Regions from separate parts of the Pseudoalteromonas marina genome, predicted to be linked through region 4. Evidence: predicted binding sites of a transcription regulator. Region 4 holds the regulator's gene; each other region holds the start of a gene.
What was found. Region 4 encodes FliA, which starts transcription of late flagellar genes. Its sites were predicted from a motif close to CTAAAGNTNNNNNNNNNNNNGCCGATA; they were not measured.
Positions count from the first base shown of each region.

Region 1: the regulator FliA is predicted to act here: its motif matches at 1,475-1,501, upstream of PMAN_RS12415 (DUF3530 family protein).
Region 2: the regulator FliA is predicted to act here: its motif matches at 1,986-2,012, upstream of PMAN_RS04915 (VC2046/SO_2500 family protein).
Region 3: the regulator FliA is predicted to act here: its motif matches at 1,232-1,258, upstream of PMAN_RS14275 (DUF5610 domain-containing protein).

Region 1 covers NZ_AHCB03000007.1:264,067-267,478, reverse strand. Annotated here, with positions in the region: gene djlA (co-chaperone DjlA) at 1-517, shown strand, start outside; gene PMAN_RS12415 (DUF3530 family protein) at 500-1,405, opposite strand; gene rluA (bifunctional tRNA pseudouridine(32) synthase/23S rRNA pseudouridine(746) synthase RluA) at 1,525-2,178, opposite strand; gene rapA (RNA polymerase-associated protein RapA) at 2,372-3,412, opposite strand, start outside.
Region 2 covers NZ_AHCB03000005.1:1,028,524-1,031,935, forward strand. Annotated here, with positions in the region: gene PMAN_RS04895 (MHYT domain-containing protein) at 1-177, opposite strand, end outside; gene PMAN_RS04900 (M48 family metallopeptidase) at 455-1,141, shown strand; tRNA gene PMAN_RS04905 (tRNA-Tyr) at 1,716-1,800, opposite strand; tRNA gene PMAN_RS04910 (tRNA-Tyr) at 1,850-1,934, opposite strand; gene PMAN_RS04915 (VC2046/SO_2500 family protein) at 2,047-2,574, shown strand; gene PMAN_RS04920 (DUF6172 family protein) at 2,770-3,072, shown strand; gene PMAN_RS04925 (YchJ family protein) at 3,381-3,412, opposite strand, start outside.
Region 3 covers NZ_AHCB03000009.1:2,908-6,319, reverse strand. Annotated here, with positions in the region: gene trmA (tRNA (uridine(54)-C5)-methyltransferase TrmA) at 28-1,125, opposite strand; gene PMAN_RS14275 (DUF5610 domain-containing protein) at 1,288-2,415, shown strand; gene murI (glutamate racemase) at 2,493-3,293, shown strand; gene PMAN_RS14265 (RNA recognition motif domain-containing protein) at 3,256-3,412, opposite strand, start outside.
Region 4 covers NZ_AHCB03000005.1:663,522-666,933, forward strand. Annotated here, with positions in the region: gene PMAN_RS03130 (MinD/ParA family ATP-binding protein) at 1-775, shown strand, start outside; gene PMAN_RS03135 (RNA polymerase sigma factor FliA) at 802-1,512, shown strand; gene cheY (chemotaxis response regulator CheY) at 1,552-1,935, shown strand; gene PMAN_RS03145 (protein phosphatase CheZ) at 1,954-2,721, shown strand; gene PMAN_RS03150 (chemotaxis protein CheA) at 2,737-3,412, shown strand, end outside.

The DNA.
Region 1 (3,412 bases), on a different contig from region 4:
CTTTTCATTAAAAGAAACCGTCTATGATTTTAAAGAACGCTTTGCTAAGCGTCATGACTTACTGCAATTATTTTTAGAAATACAAATTCAAATGGCGTTTTCTGATGGCATTTTAGCTGAGCGAGAAAAGCAGTTATTAAGTGAAGTAAGCAAGCAGTTAGGTATTTCTAAAACTCATTTTGCGTTTGTACTTAAACGCTATCAAGCTGAATTTAACTTTAGAAAACAGCAACAGCGTTACCAACAGCAGCAAGGGCAAAGTAGCAGTTATAAAGAAGGCTCAGGGCACCATGTACCCCCCAACAATAATATGAATCGTGCGCAAGCGCTTGGGCTTTTAGGACTTAACGATGGGGCAACCGAGCGGGAAGTAAAAGTAGCGTACCGAAAGTTAATGGCGCAACATCACCCTGATAAATTAGTATCGCAAGGTTTACCAAAACATATGATGGAATTGGCGGTTAAAAAAAGCCAAGACATTCAAGCAGCCTATGAGTATTTAAAAAAGGCGGCGTAAAAAGCCGTCTATTTCTTTTGTTAGCCGAGCATGTTGTTGAGGTTGATCACGAAGCCCAAATAACTGGCGCTGGCGGTAGTCAAACTTAGCGTTTCGGTTAACCCAGCGCTGGCGATTTTTTAAGTTAATTAAAATATCACGGTTGTCGCTGGCGTAATAAATATCTAAAAATGCAGGCGTAACAAGAGACGTTGTTTGGCTTAAGCTTTTATTGCGCTTTGCATTGGGCAGATAGCTACTTACACTAATAAACGCATCAATACGCTCCTGTGGAAAGTCTGCATAGTACTCAGTTAAAACCCCTGCGCTGGTGCCTTGCGCAATTACAACGATATTAGTGGGTTCTTGCATCGCGGTTTGGTAAAGCGCTTTGTAGCGAGCAAGTAAATTTAGTTTGTAGTTATCGAGTATTTCGTCGCTGATGGTTTCAATGGCATCCACATGATGAGGCGCTTCATTTTTACTTGAAGCATCAGGCTGCTCTGATTCACTGTTGGCTTGACTCTCTGTTTCAGTGGCGGCACTTGGTGCTGTTTCTGCAGCAGGCTCAGCTATTTTACTCGCTTGCCAATCAATATCAGGGGTGGTCATCGCATAGGTGGTGTAGCCTAAATTGTTAAGCTCTTTGCGTAAGTAACTCATTCCAGCATTGTTGGTAGGGGTTGATTGCCAATCGGGAATAAGTAATACAATCCCTCTAAAATCAGCGCTCATGTATTCACTACGTAAACTTAAAAATTCAGTTTCACCTGCTAGCATTGTTTTTACTTCGTCGGTAGGTAAAAGGCGTTTAATATCGCTATTTTCAATACTTGATAAAGAAGGCGGGGCAATATGTTCTGCAGCCGTTGTACAGAGTGCTAAAAGGGCTACACAGCTAAATGCCATGTAACACAGAACCTTTTTAAATAATTGCAAAAACACCATAACACGCTCAACCAGTCGTCATTAGTTAGGTATCGGCATGCTTGTTTAAAAGTTTAATTTTTCCTAAGTAATTGAGCCCATTAAAACTCGGGCTCTGCTTCAAAGGTCATTACTTGTTCGGTTACCGGGTGTTTTAGTTGCAACATTTGTGCATGGAGTTGTAAACGCGGTGCGGCTGCAAGCGCCTCTTTATGAGCATAGAGTCGGTCACCTAAAATAGGGTGGCCAAGGCTTAGCATGTGTACGCGCAATTGATGTGAACGCCCCGTAATTGGAGTGAGCTCTACGCGTGTGGCGTTTTCTTCTCGTTCAAGTACTTTGAAATGAGTGAGTGATGGCTTGCCATTTTCATGATCTACCATTTGCTTTGGGCGATTAGGCCAGTCGCAAATAAGAGGTAAATCAACCGAGCCATTGTTTTGTTCAAGCTTACCAAAAACGCGAGCTATATAACGCTTAGCGGTTTCGCGATCTTGAAATTGCATGCTTAAATGTCGGTGTGCAGCTTTATTCATAGCAAGGCAGAGTATGCCAGACGTTGCCATATCAAGACGATGAACAATTCGTGCGGTTGGAAACACGCGATTAACGCGGTTAATTAAGCTGTCGGCATGCTTAGGATCTTTACCCGGTACGGTCAATAATTCGCTGGGTTTATTAACAATGAGCAAGTCGTCGTCTTGAAAAAGTATGGTTAAATACGGGTTCATTGGGGGATTGTAATTAACTAACACGGCCGACCTTAATGATTTTGAAGGACGCTATTTTAGGGTAGCAAGGGCAAAGGCTCAAGGAAAACATTGATAGCCTGTACGAAGGCTTCTAATTTATATACTTTTTTGAATATAAAAAAGCGCGGTATAAATACCACGCTTTACTTAGCTGCTGTTGTTTGCAATTTTTACTAACAACTAAAAGCTCAAAACCTTAGTGAGAAACCACGATTAAGCGAATTGCATCTAGTTGTAACTGCGCCTTTTCAATGTGTGCAGTTAGCTCGGTGCGTTGCTTATCGTAAAAGGTAATTTCTTCTTGGCGAATATTAGGGTTAATTTGCTTAAGCGCGCTTAATCGCTCTTGCTCTTCGCTAAGAGACGTTTGCATTTTAGCTAGCGACTGTGAACGAATAACCTCGAGTTTTTCTTGTGCCATGTCTTTTGCAGTTGTGATCATAGGGTGAATTGCGCTTTGTAGCGCACCCGCGAGTTTACTTGCTGTTTGACGACCAACGGCTGAAAGCTGTTGGTTAAACCCGTCAAATGCGACGTTTTCGCCTAAGTTATTACTGGCTTTATCAAGCAATATACGAATAGGCGTTGGCGGTAAAAAGCGACCCACTTGTAATGCTTTAGGCGCCATTGCTTCGGCTACAAAAATTAGCTCAACAAAAAAGGTGCCCGCAGGGAGTTTTTTGTTTTTGAGTAAAGCAACCGATGCGCTACCAAAGTCATCATCACAAATCATATCCATCGTGCCTTGCACCATTGGATGATCCCAACTGATAAAATGTACATCTTCTTGTGAAAGTGCAGTATCACGGTCAAAGGTCACTGTCATGCCGTCATCTTTAAGCGATGGAAATGACGCACTTAACATATGCTCTGTAGGCTTTAATATAATTGTATTTTCGCCTTTGTCTTCTTGGCTTACACCAAAGGTGTCGAACACGTTAATCATGTAGCTGGGCAGCTCAAACTGGTTGTCGAGCTTTTCAATATCAGCAACTAATGAGTCGGCGGCGCCTTGTCCCGATGAGTGCAGTTCTAATAAACGATCTCGTCCACTTTCCATTTTTTTACGTAGCACAGTATTTTGCTGAGCTACTTGCTCAAGGAGTGGGTCAAGTTCGTCTTCATCACAGTTATGGGCTGAAATAAACTCGAGTAAGTCATCACGAAATTCTTTATACAATAGCTGGCCAGTCGTTGATGTGGTTTCAAACGCATCAAGGCCTTCGTTGTACCAACG
Region 2 (3,412 bases), 370 kb from region 4:
TTTTGCTAGGCGTTCATAATTATGAAATTTTGTTTCTTTGGCTAAATCAATCAATCGGGTTGTAAAAAAAGAAGCGAATATTGCTATTAAAACAGATATAGATACTAAAAGAGGGTCGTAAACGCCGTTAACTACTAGGCTAGGGTCGTGGTCTGTAATAAAAAATGCAGATAGCATATTGGCTCAAAAATTAGTCTTTAGGTAGCCAGTTTAATATATTCATCATATAAATAAATACTTAATTAACTAGAGCGGTATAAAAAATGAGTTTGTTTCAATTTTTTAACGTATAGTTTTCAAGTTATTATTTTTTATATTTATTTTATGCAAACTGATAGAAAAATATTTTGCTATCATATGAATAACACAGATGATAACCAACATGGGGTTACATCAAATTAGCATATAAATTTTTGTAGTGAATACTTAAAATTAGGTTAATGAGAAAAAAGTAGTGTTTGATTACCAGCTAAAAAAAAGTAAACGAAGAAAAACAGTCGCTATAAAGGTACATGATCAAGGTGTTACTGTATATGCTCCCCATTTTGTTGCCCAAAAACAAATCGATAGTTGGTTACTTGAAAAGCAACCCTGGATTGAAGCACAATTAAAAAAGCAGCTTAATGCAGTCGATACTAAGCAGTATCCCCTTATCCATAATAAAATTAAGATGTTTTCTGAGTGGGTTAAATTAAGTTTTTTAGAAAGTTCATTATCTGATATTCAAGAACACAATAATGTTTTGTTGGTAACACACTCTACTAGAGTAAAAAATCACAACGGTAAATACGAAAGTTTGATTAAACAGTATTTAGAAGAGAAGTTGGCGGCGTATATTGAAATGCGTATTAGCTATTATTGCAAAATAATGAAAGAAGAATTGCCTCAAAAGTTAAGTATTGCGATATATAAACGCCGTTGGGGGAGTTGCAACAGCAGGCGAGAGCTAACTTTTAACTTGCACTTAATCGGGGCTCCTCACGCCGTGATTGATTATGTAATAGTGCATGAACTTGCTCATTTGCAGCATTTAAACCACAGTAAGCACTTTTGGGCTAGAGTAGAGGCATTCTTTCCTGATCATAAAATTGCATCAGATTGGCTAAAAGCAAACGGAACAAGTTTACAGTGGGTGTTTTAAGCTAATTTGAATATAGGAATATAGGAATATAGGAATATAGGAATATAGGAATATAGGAATATAGGAATATAGGAATATAGGAATATAGGAATATAGGAATATAGGAATATAGGAATATAGGAATATAGGAATATAGGAATATAGGAATATAGGAATATAGGAATATAGGAATATAGGAATATAGGAATATAGGAATATAGGAATATAGGAATATAGGAATATAGGAATATAGGAATATAGGAATATAGGAATATAGGAATATAGGAATATAGGAATATAGGAATATAGGAATATAGGAATATAGGAATATAGGAATATAGGAATATAGGAATATAGGAATATAGGAATATAGGAATATAGGAATATAGGAATATAGGAATATAGGAATATAGGAATATAGGAATATAGGAATATAGGAATATAGGAATATAGGAATATAGGAATATAGGAATATAGGAATATAGGAATATAGGAATATAGGAATATAGGAATATAGGAATATAGGAATATAGGAATATAGGAATATAGGAATATAGGAATATAGGAATATAGGAATATAGGAATATAGAAGAAGTGGTGGAGGGAGCTGGATTCGAACCAGCGAAGGCTGAGCCGTCAGATTTACAGTCTGATCCCTTTGGCCGCTCGGGAACCCCTCCACACTATTTTTGTTACATTTGGCCCCACTTAACTTAGCGGTAAGAAAAGTGGTGGAGGGAGCTGGATTCGAACCAGCGAAGGCTGAGCCGTCAGATTTACAGTCTGATCCCTTTGGCCGCTCGGGAACCCCTCCAATGCAACGGCGCTGATAATAGCAAAATGTGCCTTTAAGTAAAGAAAAAAGCTAAAGAAAATTTAAATAAAGCCGATAAATATTCATTACTCATTCCAATCGGCTAAAGTCTATGCAAATCGATGATTTGTTAATCACAGAGCAGCAATTAAGTACTCGGTTAAACCAAAGTGTACATGCAGACCGCCGTGGTGAATTTTCATTGCTGTTGGCAATGCTTTCACAAGATGCTTTAGATTTTAGTCAATTTCATTTACCTAAAACTGAAATTGAAGAAAACACAACTCAAGAAGCGCAGTTAAGAGAGCAATTAGGAGCAGGACCAAAGCAGCCATTAGCACCCAGTGAATTTAATATGCTAATTGGGCAGTTTAATGCACAGCGTTTGTCTTTGGTTGGTGAGAATAAAGGCATGGCCGATATAAAGCTAAATCAGTGTTTAAACCCTGAGCCCTTTTCGATTAGAGATGATGTAAACCACATACCCCTACCCATTATAGATAATTGTGAACTTGCTGTGCGAAGACGTTTACAAAAAGACGAAATAGAAATAGATAATCCAAAAATGGATGTCGCAGGCTTTTATGACGTTCTAACAGACGTAAATCAGCGTGAACCATTACATTTGACGATGGCATAATTTATGATTTCATCAAATAGTGTCTAGTTACACTACCCATCACTGATTAAATTTTACGACTGCACCAAATCCGAATTGACTAAAAATTGATTTAATGTAAAAAAAGCATCCAAAAATTAAATGCAATTGCTATAATGGCTACAAATGGTATGACATGAATGCCGTTATCATTAAACCAAGGTAATTAGGAACGTAATGAAGAAAACATTCACGCTAAATCACGAGAAAATCAAATACCCTCGTATGGTTGATGCTGCAAAGCATGAAGTGAAAAAATATTTGAAAAGAGAGCGCAACAAAACTCTACCAGAAGATGCAGATTACTGGGCATTTGACTGTAAGTTTGGTAAAACGGTTGAAGATGCGCAAGTGGTTCATGTAGCTGAAATCAGCAACTGTATTAGCGATATTGAAAAGCAAGAATTGATGTCTTTTTACTTAGAAATATTGGCAAAACCTGCACAGCGTCAACAGCTAGACCTTGATAACGACGAGTAATATTTGTGCATATCAAATTATTTAAATGGGCCATTGGCCCATTTTTTATGCCTATAGATTACCTTCAAGCTTTTTTCTTTTGAGCTAGTTCAAAGTGTTTTTCATCGTTTTAGGGCTTTAACTGTTAAATTGTTATTAATGCTACCTTTTCCCTCAATATTAACCACTTCATTAATAGAGTTAGTACTAAATCTAAAAGGTTATAAAGGGAGTTGTGTTTAATAAATTTACGAAGCCATGCATTAAATGTGAGTATTTAATTAGCAACGGAGTGAAGTAAATAATGTACTTCACTTAAAAAGAGGGGATTACGCGCTATGGCATTTTTTGTATTTTTTTG
Region 3 (3,412 bases), on a different contig from region 4:
TTTATGACTGTAAATTTTTACTCACAGTTACTTTTTCTGCAAAAACACACCCGACTCTATGTGATGTGTATAAGGGAACTGATCAAATATCGCAAAGCGCTTAACGTTATGCGAACGCGTTAAATGATCTAAATCGCGTTCCAGTGTGTCAGGATTACACGATATATAAATTATGTTTTCGTAATTAGCCACTAAATCACAGGTTAACTCATCCATACCAGCGCGTGGCGGGTCGACTAATATGGTTTGGCAGTCATAGCTTTTTAGGTCAATACCGTCTAAACGAGAAAAAGTACGTTCGCCATTCATTGCTTGAGTAAACTCTTCGCTCGACATACGAATAATATCTAGGTTGTCTACATTGTTTTTGGCAATATTATATTGAGCAGAGTGAACAGACGATTTAGATATTTCAGTTGCGAGTACTTTATTAAAAGACCCCGCTAGCGCAATAGAAAAGTTACCATTACCGCAGTAAAGCTCTAGTAAATCATTTTTAAGTGGTTTACATAAATCTTGTGCCCACTCAAGCATACTTATATTTACTTTTGCATTAGGTTGCGTAAAGCTATTTTCTACTTGTTGGTAAATTAGTTCTTGGCCATTTACAGTTAATTGCTCTGTTACAAAGTCATCACCTAGCACTTCTTTCTGCTTACGTGCTCGGCCAATAAAATCTATTTTATATTTTTCACTCAGTTTTGCCTTTAGTGACTTAATTTCACGTAGCCATTCATCATCAAGCGGCTTGTGATAAAGCAAGCTCACTAAAATTTCACCACTGAGTGTAGACAGGTAATCTATTTGAAATAGCTTTCGGCGTAAAACCTCGCATGGTTTAAGGTTTTCAATCATCACCTGCATGATTTCACCAACAAGCGGTGCCGCAGGGTCAAACGTATCAACGCGTATTTTTTCTTTAGTTTGCTGATCAAACATTATATGAAACAGATCGTCTCCATCATGCCATACTCTAAATTCGGCACGTTGGCGGTAGTTAATTGGCTCCGAGCTAAATACTTCTAGCTGCTCCACACCAAAACGTTGAAACTGTGAAGTTATACGCTGTTCTTTTTCACTTAACTGCGCTTGGTACTGTGTGGTATCTATTTTAATAACTGCCATTCGCGTTACTACCTTATCTAAGATCTGTTTATCGGCGCTATTGTAGGGAGCGGTTCGCATTTGTCTAGTTTTGGCTAGAATAAATGATGTTTTTTTGCACGGTTTACTTTAGTTTTTTATGCCCTGGCCGATAATAAACTACGCACGCTCAGGAGACGATTCATGAAAATAGGCAACTATGGCTTTGTACCAAGCCAGAACATAAACAAATTCAACAACAAAGCTGATGTACAACAACCTACCATCGCGTCTCCGCAAGACAGCTATCAGCAACGAGGTAAAGAATTAGCTGCTAAAGTTTTAGGTGATAAAATGGCAGAGCAGCTTGGTTTGCCTGTTCAAGAAAAAAAAGCAGATAAGCCCCTTTTTGATTTTGAAGCAATTGTTAAAAATGTACTCGACTTTGTCACCGGCGCCGTTAATAAAGCAAAAGCTGATGGTGCCGATGACGATAAATTAAAAGGTATGCTAAGTGATGCCCGTAAGGGAGTGCAAATAGGTATTGATGACGCTGTTGATGAGTTAAAAGAATCCGGCGTTCTAAACGATGAAACCCAAGAGGGTATCAACAAATCAAAAGAAGGTATTTTTGATGGCCTTGATAAGTTTGAAGATAACTTGTTCAACCCAATGCCCGCTAGTGTGGGGGTAACTCAAGCACAATACGCAAGCTTAAGTAATAATGCTCAGTACAGTTTCACCACAGCAGAAGGTGATGAAGTAACAATAAGTTTTGCCGATGCGTTTAAATCTCAGTCTGCTAGTAGTTATCAGCGTGGTGAGGGAGGGGAGGCATTCGTAAGTGAATCATCACAATCGAGAGAACTTTCATTTTCAATGTCAGTTAACGGCGACCTTAATGATAAAGAGCAAGAAGCAATTAATGAGTTAATGGAAAACCTACAAAACGTAAGTAAGACCTTTTTTAGCGGCGATTTAGAGCAGGCATTTGAAGAGGCCCAAGAGCTTAGTTTAGGCAATGAACAACTTGTCGCATTTTCAATGGATTTACGCCAAACCAAAACAGTTGCTGCAATAAAGGGTTACGAAGAAAATAAACCGGCTCCAGAAAAAGTAATTGCAGATAAAGTAGCGCCTTTTAATGATGACCTCCGAGAGGCATTTTCTAAAGCAACCGAGCTAGGTATTCAAAATCAATTATCAGGTATTATGCAGTGGCTTAATGAAGATCAAAGTGAGATCGATAAACTGGTTGATTACACAAAAGCTATGTTTGAAAACCTTAATAAGTTAAATAGCGCGACAAAGCAAACAGCAGAGGAAGTTTAACCTCAACATTAAACTACTTTCTTTTGCAAAAATCACATGGCAAACTGCCGTTCTAATCTAATAATAGGAACGGTCGTTTGTCAGCGCATATAATGGTTTTTGATTCAGGGATTGGTGGCACAACAGTACTTGATCATATAAAGCAACGTATCCCGAATGCTCAATATAGCTATTTTATGGATAATGCTTTCTTACCTTATGGAGCTCAAACACAACAAACAATTATTAATCGTTTGTGTTCGCTCATTCATTTCATTAAGTCAAACAAGCTAAACGTCGATTTAATTGTAATAGCATGCAACACGGCATCCACATCGGCATTAAGTGCTGTACGCAAAATTACAGATATACCCATAGTTGGTGTTGTACCAGCAATCAAGCCCGCCGCAGAATTAACACGTTCAAATCATATTGCTTTACTGGCAACACCTGCCACAATAGTGAGCTCATATACAAAAAAGTTAATAGCGCAGCACGCTAGTAATGTAACTGTTAACTTATATAGCAGTGTTGAGTTGGTAAACCTTGCTGAATTACTTTTCTTTAATGGCTATTTAGATACAAATAAATTACATGCTGTACTTGAAGGCTTGAGTATTGAAAAGCAAACGGATGTGCTTGTATTGGGGTGTACTCACTTTCCGATACTTACAAAGCAGATTAGTGAGCACTTTAAAAACAGCATTCAGCTGGTGGATTCCGGTGCAGCAATAGCAAATAGAGTTATTTATCTACTAACCGAGTCAGGTTTATTAGCACAAAATATACCTGGCATAAAAAAGCCGTTGCAATACTATGCAACGGCTAATGTGATCAGCGATAAACTTGCGGTTAAGCTAGTTAAACTGATTGATCCGCCTGAGCTCGAAGCGTATTAGAATCATCTTCTTGTTTTTGTTTTGCTTCACGTACTTTTAAAGTGCGTTGTTGGAACTCACTATCGTTCAAGTTTGCAATAGCATTGTCTGCATCAGCTTGCGCCATTTCAACAAAACCA
Region 4 (3,412 bases):
TGGCGGTAAAGGTGGAGTAGGAAAAACAAATGTTTCTCTGAATACTGCAATTGCATTAGGCCAGCAAGGTAACAGAGTGTTGGTTCTTGATGCCGATTTAGGCTTAGCAAACTGTGACGTTATGCTAGGGCTACGTGTTGAACGTAACTTATCACATGTTTTATCTGGTGAATGTGAACTTGATGAAATTTTAGTTGAAGGCCCCGCAGGTATAAAGATTGTACCCGCAACGTCAGGCTCTCAAAGCATGGTTGAATTGTCGCCTTCAGAGCACGCGGGACTTATACGGGCTTTTAGTGAATTAAATACAGAATTTGATATTTTAATTGTCGATACAGCCGCAGGTATTTCAGACATGGTGCTGAGCTTTTCTCGCGCGGCACAAGACGTCATGGTTGTTGTATGCGACGAGCCCACATCGATTACAGATGCTTACGCGCTAATTAAAGTGTTGAGTCGCGAGCATGGCGTATACAAATTTAAAATTGTTGCAAATATGGTCCGCAGTATGCGTGAAGGGCAAGAGTTATTTGCTAAACTTTCCAAAGTGACCGATCGCTTTTTAGATGTATCAATGGACCTGGTTGCAACGGTTCCCTACGACGAAAATATGCGCAAAGCAACGCGTCGCCAAAAAGTTATTGTAGAGCTTTTTCCAAATTCGCCTGCGGCACTTGCGTTTCAAGCGTTAGCAACAAAAGCAGTTAAATGGCCAATACCTAATCAACCATCAGGTCATCTGGAGTTTTTCATAGAGAAACTAGTAAACGGCTAATTATGACAACATTGGTGAATAAAGTTATGGGATATCAATCAGCACAAAATTTAAATGTGATTGTTGAAAAACATGCATCACTTGTCAAAAAAGTGGCATGTCATCTTATAGCGCGTTTACCAGCCAGCGTGCAGCTGGACGATTTAATACAATCAGGAATGATAGGTCTGATTGAAGCATCTAAAAGTTTTGATGCAACCAAAGGGGCTAGCTTTGAAACTTTTGCGGGGATTCGTATTCGTGGGGCAATGCTTGACGAGATGCGACGTGGCGATTGGGCACCCCGTTCAGTACATCGTAAAAGCCGTTTGGTGGCCGAAACAATTGCTTTTTTAGAAAAAAGCTTAAACCGTGAGCCAACAGATATAGAAGTTGCTGAAAAACTTGAAATTTCGTTAAATGAGTACCATCATATCTTAAACGATGTAAATGCAAGTAAAGTACTCGGTATTGAAGACCTTGGTGTTGATGAAGATGCCATCAGTCCAGTGGGCCAAGATTTAGCGCTAGACAAACCGTTTAATAATGTTAAAAATGAGCGGTTTAACGAGTCTTTATTAGGTGCAATAAAATCTTTACCAGAACGTGATGCAATGGTGCTGTCTTTGTACTATAACGATGAAATGAATTTAAAAGAAATAGGGCATATACTCGATGTAAGTGAATCGCGTGTAAGTCAAATACATGGTCAGGCGATGATTAAGCTTAAAGCTAAAATCAATGACTGGATAAATTAGTAGTAAGTAAACAAGGTTAAGACCTCACTGGGGGATGTTTTGGATAAAAACATGAAAATTCTGGTTGTTGACGATTTTTCAACAATGAGACGTATTATTAAAAATCTGTTGCGTGACTTAGGTTTCACTAATGTTCAAGAAGCAGACGATGGGTCAACCGCTTTGCCAATGCTACAAAATCAAGTATTTGATTTTGTTGTTACCGATTGGAATATGCCAGGAATGCAGGGTATAGACCTACTTAGAGCAATACGTGCGGATGATAAGCTTAAACACATTCCAGTATTGATGGTAACGGCTGAAGCTAAAAAAGAACAAATTATAGCGGCAGCTCAGGCAGGTGTTAATGGTTATATCGTTAAGCCATTTACTGCTGGAACACTCAAAACTAAATTAGAAAAAGTATTTGAACGTTTAGGCTAATGATAGGGGGAGAGGCTTATGTCAGCACTTGCTGCGCCTCAAATAACTTTAGAACAAGCTCGTCAGCTCGTTGTTTTTCTTGAAAACGGTGAGCAAGACAAAGCCAATCAGTTAATTTTAGATACCGCTTCTAAGGAGCAATCTGAAATATTTGCTGAGGTTGGAAAGTTAACCCGTCAATTGCATGAAGCTTTAAAAAGCTTTGAGCTAGACACTCGCTTATCTGACTTAACTACCGATGCTATTCCAGATGCAAAAAAACGGCTCAATTATGTTATAGAAATGACAGAAAATGCCGCGAATAAAACAATGGATGCAGTTGAGGCTAGCCTACCAATTGCTCAACAGTTGGCAGATGAAATATCTCATATCAAACCGACATGGGATCGCCTAATGAATCGAGAGATTGAGTTAGGGGAGTTTAAATCGTTATGCCACAGCATTGATAAGTTTATGAACAATTCTCATCATAAAACCGATGAGCTGCAAAGTTTGATGACTAATGTACTTATGGCACAAGACTATCAAGATTTAACCGGCCAAGTTATTCGCCGAGTTATTGAGCTTGTTAGAGAAGTTGAAGAAAGCTTAATTCATCTTTTGACAGCCTTCGCTGATCAAAGCGAAAGCAAAGCCGAAAAAATAGAACAACAAAAAACAAATGAACCATTAGACGAACAAACTTTAGCAGGTCCAGAAGGCCCTATTATTGATAAAGAATCACGTAATGATGTTGTATCTGATCAAGATGAAGTCGATGATCTTTTATCAAGTTTGGGCTTCTAAGAGGAGAGTAACTGCATGTTTGAAGTCGATGAAGATATTTTACAAGACTTTCTTGTAGAGGCAGGAGAAATCCTAGAGCTTTTATCTGAACAGTTAGTTGAGCTGGAAAACAATCCAGAGGACACCGAATTACTCAATGCCATATTTAGAGGGTTTCACACTGTAAAAGGTGGTGCTGGGTTTTTAGCTATGACCGAGCTCGTTGACGCATGTCATGGCGCAGAGAATGTGTTCGACCTGCTTAGGCAAGGCGTACGAACGGTTAATTCGGAATTGATGGACGTAATTTTACAAGCTCTCGATACGATTAACGAGATGTTTGCCACCATTCAAAATCGTGACAAACCAGAACCCGCTGATCCCGAACTTCTTGAAACCCTTCATAAACTAGGTTTACCTCCAACAGAAGAAGAGCTTGCTGGTGACTCACCCGTTGATTCAACTGAAGAACCTCAAGCCGAGGTTATTGATGCCCCAGTTGCCGAGGAAGCCTCAGGAACTGATGAAGAAGATCCGTTTGCATTTGACGAGCTATTTAGCGGTGGAACAGTTGAACAAAGCGATGATGAAACTCAGATTGACGAAATAACAGAAGATGAATTTGAAAACTTACTAGACGAATTACATGGAAAAGGTCAAAGCCCTGTAGCTGAAAGCGCGTCCAGTAGTAGTGATGTCAGTGGAGACATTA